3 regions of the Rhizobium sp. 268 genome follow, and region 3 is predicted to be linked to each of the others. Evidence: predicted binding sites of a transcription regulator. Region 3 holds the regulator's gene; each other region holds the start of a gene.
What was found. Region 3 encodes PhoB, which activates phosphate uptake and scavenging genes when phosphate is short. Its sites were predicted from a motif close to TGTCATNNANCTGTCAT; they were not measured.

Region 1 (2,265 bases), on a different contig from region 3:
AAGCTTTTCGCCGAAGCCCATTGGGAACGCGTCGGCATTTATCTCAGCCAATGGGTGAGCTACGACGTTCAGCCGGAATTCCGCATCGAGGACGACGGCTCGATCGACATCCGCTATCCGCGCTTCTCGCCGCTCGGCGACAATCCGCATCCGGACTGGCTGGTCAACAATCCCGACGGCAGCATCACCGTGTCGATCAGCGGCACCAGCCGTACGGTCACCGTTTCGAAGAGCCAGACGGTCGTCACCGCCCACGGCATCACCGTTCCGGTCGATGTTTCGAGCGGTGCGCCTGAGGTGGTCGGACCAGTGCCCGGCTGGATGACCGTCTATAACGACAATGTGCTTGCCGATCTCGGATTTGCCGGCAATGTCAGCATCTCAGTCGACCGAGTGAAGATCCGCAAACGTTTCATCGGCTGGGCAAATTTCATCTTCGACACGCAGTCGTCCTTCTTCGACAAGCCGCTCGGCGAGGTCGTCGGCCTCATCGTCTCCGGGCCGCGCATCAAGCCCGACCAGTCCAACCTGTCGCTCGCCTTCGACGACATCTGGAACAACAGCGAATGGCAGCATGGCGACGTCTGGACCAAACTTTTCCAGACGATCGTCATGGCATTCCTCGGAACGCTGCTGGGGTCGCTCGCCGCTTTCCCGCTCGCCTTCCTGGCGGCACGCAACATCACGCCGAACCGGCTCCTCAATCAGATCCTCAAGCGTTTCTTCGACTTCCTTCGTTCGGTCGACATGCTGATCTGGGCGCTGTTCCTGACACGCGCCTTCGGGCCCGGCCCGCTTGCCGGCAGCGGCGCGATCTTCCTCACCGAGACCGGCACACTCGGCAAGCTCTATTCCGAAGGGCTGGAGAATATCGACAACAAGCAGCGGGAAGGCATCAAATCGACCGGCGCTCAAACCGTGCTGGTCCATCGTTACGGCATTATGCCGCAGATCGTTCCCGTCATCGTCAGCCAGACGCTCTACCAATGGGAATCGAACGTGCGTGGCGCGACGATTATCGGCGCCGTCGGCGCCGGCGGCATTGGTCTCAAACTCTGGGAGGCGATGCGCACCAACGCCAACTGGGAAAACGTCGCCTACATGGTCATCCTGATCCTGATCGTCGTCTTCCTTTTCGACGCCGCCTCGAACGCGCTGCGCCACCGGCTGATGGGCACGAAAACCCACTGATCCATCGGCTGGAAAGGCCGTGGCGGCGCTGCCGCCATCATCATTCTGTCACGGAAATCTTTTAGCCGGGAGCCTGCTTGCGGTTCGCCGCCAAATCACTGCACATTGCGCTCCCCGTTCGACGATCCCCAGGATAAAAGCCTTGCGCTACGCTCTCTATTTTTCGCCGCCGAAGGATGATCCCCTGACCGGCGCGGCCTCGCTCTGGCTCGGCCGCGATGCTTTCAGTGACGAGACCTATCCTGCACCGGAGCATGAGCGGCTCGGTGCGGCAGAGCAGTTCGAGCTGACTGCCGATCCGCGCCGCTACGGCTTTCACGCGACGATCAAGGCGCCGTTTTCGCTCGCCGCTTCGGTCACCGAGAGGGATCTTATGGCCGTCGTCGAGGAGTTTGCCGCGCGCACTGAAGCCTTCGAGATTCCCAAGCTGGTGCTCGGCCAGCTCGGCCGTTTTTTTGCCCTCGTTCCCGGTTCTGTTCATCAACCGCTTCAGGATTTCGCCGCGAAGGTGGTAAGATCCTTCGAACCGTTCCGCGCAGCGCTTACCGAGGCCGATATGGCGCGGCGCAACCCGGAGAAGCTCAGCGACAGCCAGCGCGCCAATCTGCAGCGCTGGGGTTATCCTTATGTGATGGAGGATTTCGGCTTCCACATGACGCTCACCGGCCAGGTGCCCGAGCCACGCGCCTCGGTGATGAAAACCATTCTGACCGAGCGTTTTGCCGATTTCACCGGCCGGCCGCTTACGATTTCCGGCCTCGCCGTCTTCACCGAGGAGACGCGCGGCGCCCCGTTCAAAGTTCATTCCTGGCTGCCGCTTTCCGGCGCCAAAAGCTGAAAGACCCGACGAGATGAGCAAAGAGACCGTGTTTTCCAACGCCCGCATCGTTCTCGAGGATAACATCCTCGCAGGCTCGATCCTCATTCGCGACGGCAAGATCGCCGACATTTCCGAAGGAAGCTCGGTAGCCGGCGAAGATTTCGAAGGCGACTATGTCATTCCCGGCCTCGTCGAGCTGCATACCGACCATCTCGAAGGCCATTATCAGCCGCGTCCCGGCATCCGTTGGAACA
Region 2 (2,265 bases), on a different contig from region 3:
CCGGCAGGTTCGGATCGAGAACGCTCGCAAGACCCATGGCTTCCCATTTTTCCGACAGGTTGTTCTTGTCGTTCGGTGCGCCATTGTGCAGGCCGAAGCGGGCAAGCTCGGCCTTGTCGTTGATGTCGATGAAAGGCGTCAGCGTCGCCGGCGTCAGCGAAGGATCGACGACGCCCTTCGGCGCGATCGGCTTGCCGGCATCGAAATCGCTGCCGGCGATATCGGTCGCAGTGGAGAGATCGACGATGTTGATCTTGCGGTAGAGCGAGGTGTCGCCCTTCAGGCCCTGACCGTTGCCGCTGTCTCGGGCAAGCATCAGGAAGGTCTTGTCGGAAAGAGCGACGATTTCGCTTTCTGCCGCGATCACCGTCTTGTCCTTGGCATCTTTGAAGACCGGCAGCGGCACGACATATTCGTGCACCAGCTTCAGGTGATCGGGATCGGCGGCGTCATAGATCATGGCGCGGGTATTCTGGCGGGTCGAGCCGGAATCGCCGCCATCCTGGCGGGCTGCCGACTGCAGCACTGCTATGATGAATTTGCCGTCCGGCGTCATCGCCATGCCTTCAAGGCCCTGGTTGTTCTGGCGGCCGGTCTCCGGGTCCTTCGGATCCGGAGCGGATGCGCCGGGGCCGGGATTGTTGGAGGCGAAGCTCAGCGCGCCCTTGCGCATCGGCAACAGCGCCTTCGGCGGCTGGGTAGCCGAGAGCAGGTGACCGTCGGCTGCGAAGCGATAGATATAGGGGCCGTATTCGTCGCTGACGAACATGCTTCCGTCGGTCATGCGGATGATGGCTTCATTGTCGAGCGCGATCTTGCCGTTTACAGCCCGCGGCAGCGTCGGAAAGTCGCCGGCGGCGGCGCGGACGCCGGATTCCGGGTCGAGGCCGGTCATGTCGCCGCCCTTGTCATCGACAAACAGGGTGGAATCGACAAGTTTCGCATCGACCCCGGATTGCTCCTTGCCGTTCTCTGGCGCCGCACCCGGAGCGGTCGGTGTCAGGCCGATCGCAATGGTGTTCAGGCGCGGCCGATAGTCGACGGTGCCGACGGCGTTGTAACCGCGGTCGGGCAACAGGTAGAGCGTGCCCTTGTAACCGGCGCCATCGCGGCTCCAGGCGGCGGAATCGATCGCCATGCCGGAGCCGGAGCCGAAGGTTTCGCCGAATTTGTCGCGCTGATTGGCCGGGATGCGGCCGATGCCGACCAGGCCCTTGTTGACGAAGGTAAGGCTGCCGAGGGTGGCGGAATTCTCCGCGCTTGCTGCGGCCGGAATGGCGGCGGATGCCGCGAGAACCGCAGCAAACAGCCGCGATGCGTATGATCTGACGTTGTTCATGAAATACCCTCTCGGTCAAAGCGTTCCTGCAGCGGTTTCCGCCCGCAGGCTGGACACCGCTTCAAATGACACCCTCGGCCTTGGGATCGATCCGCAGACAGAACACGTCCTGGATCTCGTCCCCCATATCCCCGGCTAACTGTCTAGGATGGGATCGTGATATCTGGATGACGCTCCTACAGCGCCGCGCGTCTGAAAGGACGCGCTAAGGACGTTGTAGCACTTTTGAAGTGCTGCATGATTTTATCTTTAAATCGGTTCCGATTGAAGGAATTATGCGGGAGAGCCTGCAATTCAGGCCGTTGCCTGATCGACCGGATAAGGTCCTTCGGTGAAGACCTCGTCGTGGTAGCCCTTCGAGCCGACATCGAGCGCCAGCGGGCTGCGCCATTCCCTTTTGTCGCTGAGGCAATCGAGCACGAAACGAAAATCATAGCGCGGCTGCCAGCCGAGTTCCCGCCTCGCGCGGGCGTTGACATAGACGCGACCGAGGCTAGGGAACATCTTCCAGCCGCGCTCGGCATAGAGCGTACCCGCACCTGGAAACAACCGCTCGACGGCGGCAGGCGCGTCGCGCCTGATCTCGGCGAGATCGTCCGACGAAAATGGCGTCGTGGCCGAGATGATGTAGCGGCCGAAGCCGATTGCCGGTGCCTTATCGAGCGCCAGCAGATGGGCGCCGGCCACATCGGCGATGTCGACGCGGCGGTGAAGAAGCTCGTTGGCTTGTGCATTCTCTGTCGAATAGCCGCCGCGAATATCAGGATCATCGTCGCGTTCGGGGAAGAAACGCGAGGTCCTGAGAATGACGACCGGCAGGCGGGATTTGCGGGCGAAGAGTTCGCACAGGCCTTCGGCAGCGAGTTTCGTCACGCCGTAGATGTTTTTGGCAACCGGCAGTACCTCCTCGGTGATCCATGCGGCCG
Region 3 (2,265 bases):
CGAAACGCAATACATCGGCACCGCGCGCACCGAACTACGCCTCGCGGATCGCTACCCGCACCGTTACCCGCCAGCAGGGCGCGACGATGCTGAAGGAAGAGATCGAGATCGAAACGGTCGAGGAAATGGAATACGTGCCGAAGGGCAACGTGGTCGTGCCGATCTCGCGCCGCCTCGGCCTGACGGAACTGACCGAACGCACCTGCAAATGGCCGGTCGGCGATCCGCTGAAGGACGACTTCCACTTCTGCGGCTGCGAATCCCCCGACAACTCGCCCTATTGCAGCTATCACCAGAAGCTAGCCTACCAGCCGGTGAACGAACGCCGCCGCGCGGCCGCGCGGGCGAGCTGAGCGGGCGACATTGCAGAGAATTCGAAAACGGGCCGAGTGGCCCGTTTTTTTATGCGAGTGGGCTGGGTGTGGCTGCCCCTCATCCGCCTGCCGGCACCTTCTCCCCGCTTGCGCGGCGAAGGGGATATGCCGCGACCTCTCGGTCCCTCTCCAACGTCACGTAGGACACGTCTCCTCGCCCCGTTTAAGGGGGTCCGAAGGACGGGTCGAGACGAGTGGCTCGACCCCGGTCGGGTTAGAGTGAGGGGCCGACACCGGCACAAAAGATGGAAACCCCTCAGGCTTCCATCGAATAGCCGGCGCCGCGGACGGTGCGGATGACGTCTTGCATGTTGGAGAAGTTCAACGCCTTGCGCAGGCGGCCGACATGGACGTCGACGGTGCGTTCGTCGACATAGATGTCGTGGCCCCAGACGCCGTCGAGGAGCTGCGAGCGGGAGAAGACCCGGCCGGGCGACGACATCAGGAATTCCAAGAGGCGGAATTCGGTGGGGCCGAGGCGGACTTCGCGGCTCTTGCGGTGGACGCGGTGGGTTTCGCGGTCGAGTTCGATATCGCCGCATTTCAGCACGGTCGACAACACCTCGGGGCGGGCGCGGCGCAGCATCGCCTTGACGCGGGCGACGAGTTCCGGGGTCGAGAAAGGCTTGACGACATAATCGTCGGCGCCCGTCGACAATCCGCGGACGCGCTCGCTCTCCTCACCGCGCGCCGTCAGCATGATGATCGGCAGGCGCTCGGTTTCCGGTCGCATGCGCAGTCGCCGGCAAAGTTCGATGCCGGAGACGCCGGGCAGCATCCAGTCGAGGATAAGAAGGTCGGGCGTGCGCTCCTGAAGCCTGATTTCGGCCTCGTCGCCACGAAGGATGGTATCGACCTCGAAGCCCTCAGCTTCGAGATTGTAGCGAAGAAGCACGCTCAGGGCTTCCTCGTCTTCAACAACTGCAACTCTCGGGATCATGCGTGTCGGTCTCCTCGCGCATGATCCTTAAACCGGGGGTGATTTAAGCAATGCATCCTGCGCAAATTCATAAAAATTGGCTGCGACCTTTTCGCGCGCCCCACATGGGCGCGCGCGCAATCGTCTGGTTTAGGCGGTTATTCCGTGACCGCGCCGACGGTGTTGGCGCTGTCGTCCTTCGGACGGTCGCCTTCCGGCTGTGCTCCGGTCGCCATGTAATAAATGGTCTCGGCGATGTTGGTGGCGTGATCGCCGATGCGCTCGATGTTCTTGGCGCAGAAGAGAAGATGCGTGCAGCTGGTGATGTTGCGCGGATCTTCCATCATGTAGGTCAACAGCTCGCGGAACAGCGAGGTGTACATCGCGTCGATCTCGTTGTCGCGCTCGCGGATCGCACTCGCCTTGTCGGCGGCGCGTGTCGTGTAGACGTCGAGCACTTCCTTGAGCTGGACGAGCGCCAGCTCGGACAGATGCTCGAGACCGCGGGCGAGCTTGCGCGGGACGCCGGTACTCTGCACGGCGATGACGCGCTTGGCGGTGTTCTTGCCGAGGTCGCCGACGCGTTCGAGATCGGCGGCGATGCGGATCGAACCCATGATTTCGCGCAGGTCCGAAGCCATCGGCTGACGGCGGGCGATGGTGACGATCGCCTTGTCGCCGATTTCGCGCTCGGCGTGATCGAGGATCACGTCGTCGGAAATCACCTTCTGGGCCAGCGCGGTATCGCCGTTGACCAGCGCCCGGACGGATTCGGCGACCATCTGCTCGGCCAGGCCGCCCATTTCGGAAATCCGCCTGGACAGGAACTTCAGATCATCATCATAGGCAGAATAAATATGTGTCGATGCCATGGGGCTTTATCCTCGAATAACGGGAAGGCTTGGTGACGCCAAAATCAGCCGAAGCGACCCATGATGTAGTCCTGGGTGCGCGGATCGTCGGGATTGGTGA

Region 1: the regulator PhoB is predicted to act here: its motif matches at 1,227-1,243, upstream of OS035_RS08020 (DUF1045 domain-containing protein).
Region 2: the regulator PhoB is predicted to act here: its motif matches at 1,496-1,512, upstream of OS035_RS15895 (esterase-like activity of phytase family protein).

Annotation. Positions count from the first base shown of each region.
Region 1 covers NZ_JAPPSO010000003.1:291,774-294,038, forward strand. The annotation lists gene phnE (phosphonate ABC transporter, permease protein PhnE) at 1-1,191, shown strand, start outside; gene OS035_RS08020 (DUF1045 domain-containing protein) at 1,334-2,029, shown strand; gene OS035_RS08025 (alpha-D-ribose 1-methylphosphonate 5-triphosphate diphosphatase) at 2,043-2,265, shown strand, end outside.
Region 2 covers NZ_JAPPSO010000007.1:229,372-231,636, forward strand. The annotation lists gene OS035_RS15895 (esterase-like activity of phytase family protein) at 1-1,339, opposite strand, end outside; gene OS035_RS15900 (NAD-dependent epimerase/dehydratase family protein) at 1,634-2,265, opposite strand, start outside.
Region 3 covers NZ_JAPPSO010000015.1:80,538-82,802, reverse strand. The annotation lists gene OS035_RS26285 (GcrA family cell cycle regulator) at 1-353, shown strand, start outside; gene phoB (phosphate regulon transcriptional regulator PhoB) at 631-1,314, opposite strand; gene phoU (phosphate signaling complex protein PhoU) at 1,452-2,165, opposite strand; gene pstB (phosphate ABC transporter ATP-binding protein PstB) at 2,210-2,265, opposite strand, start outside.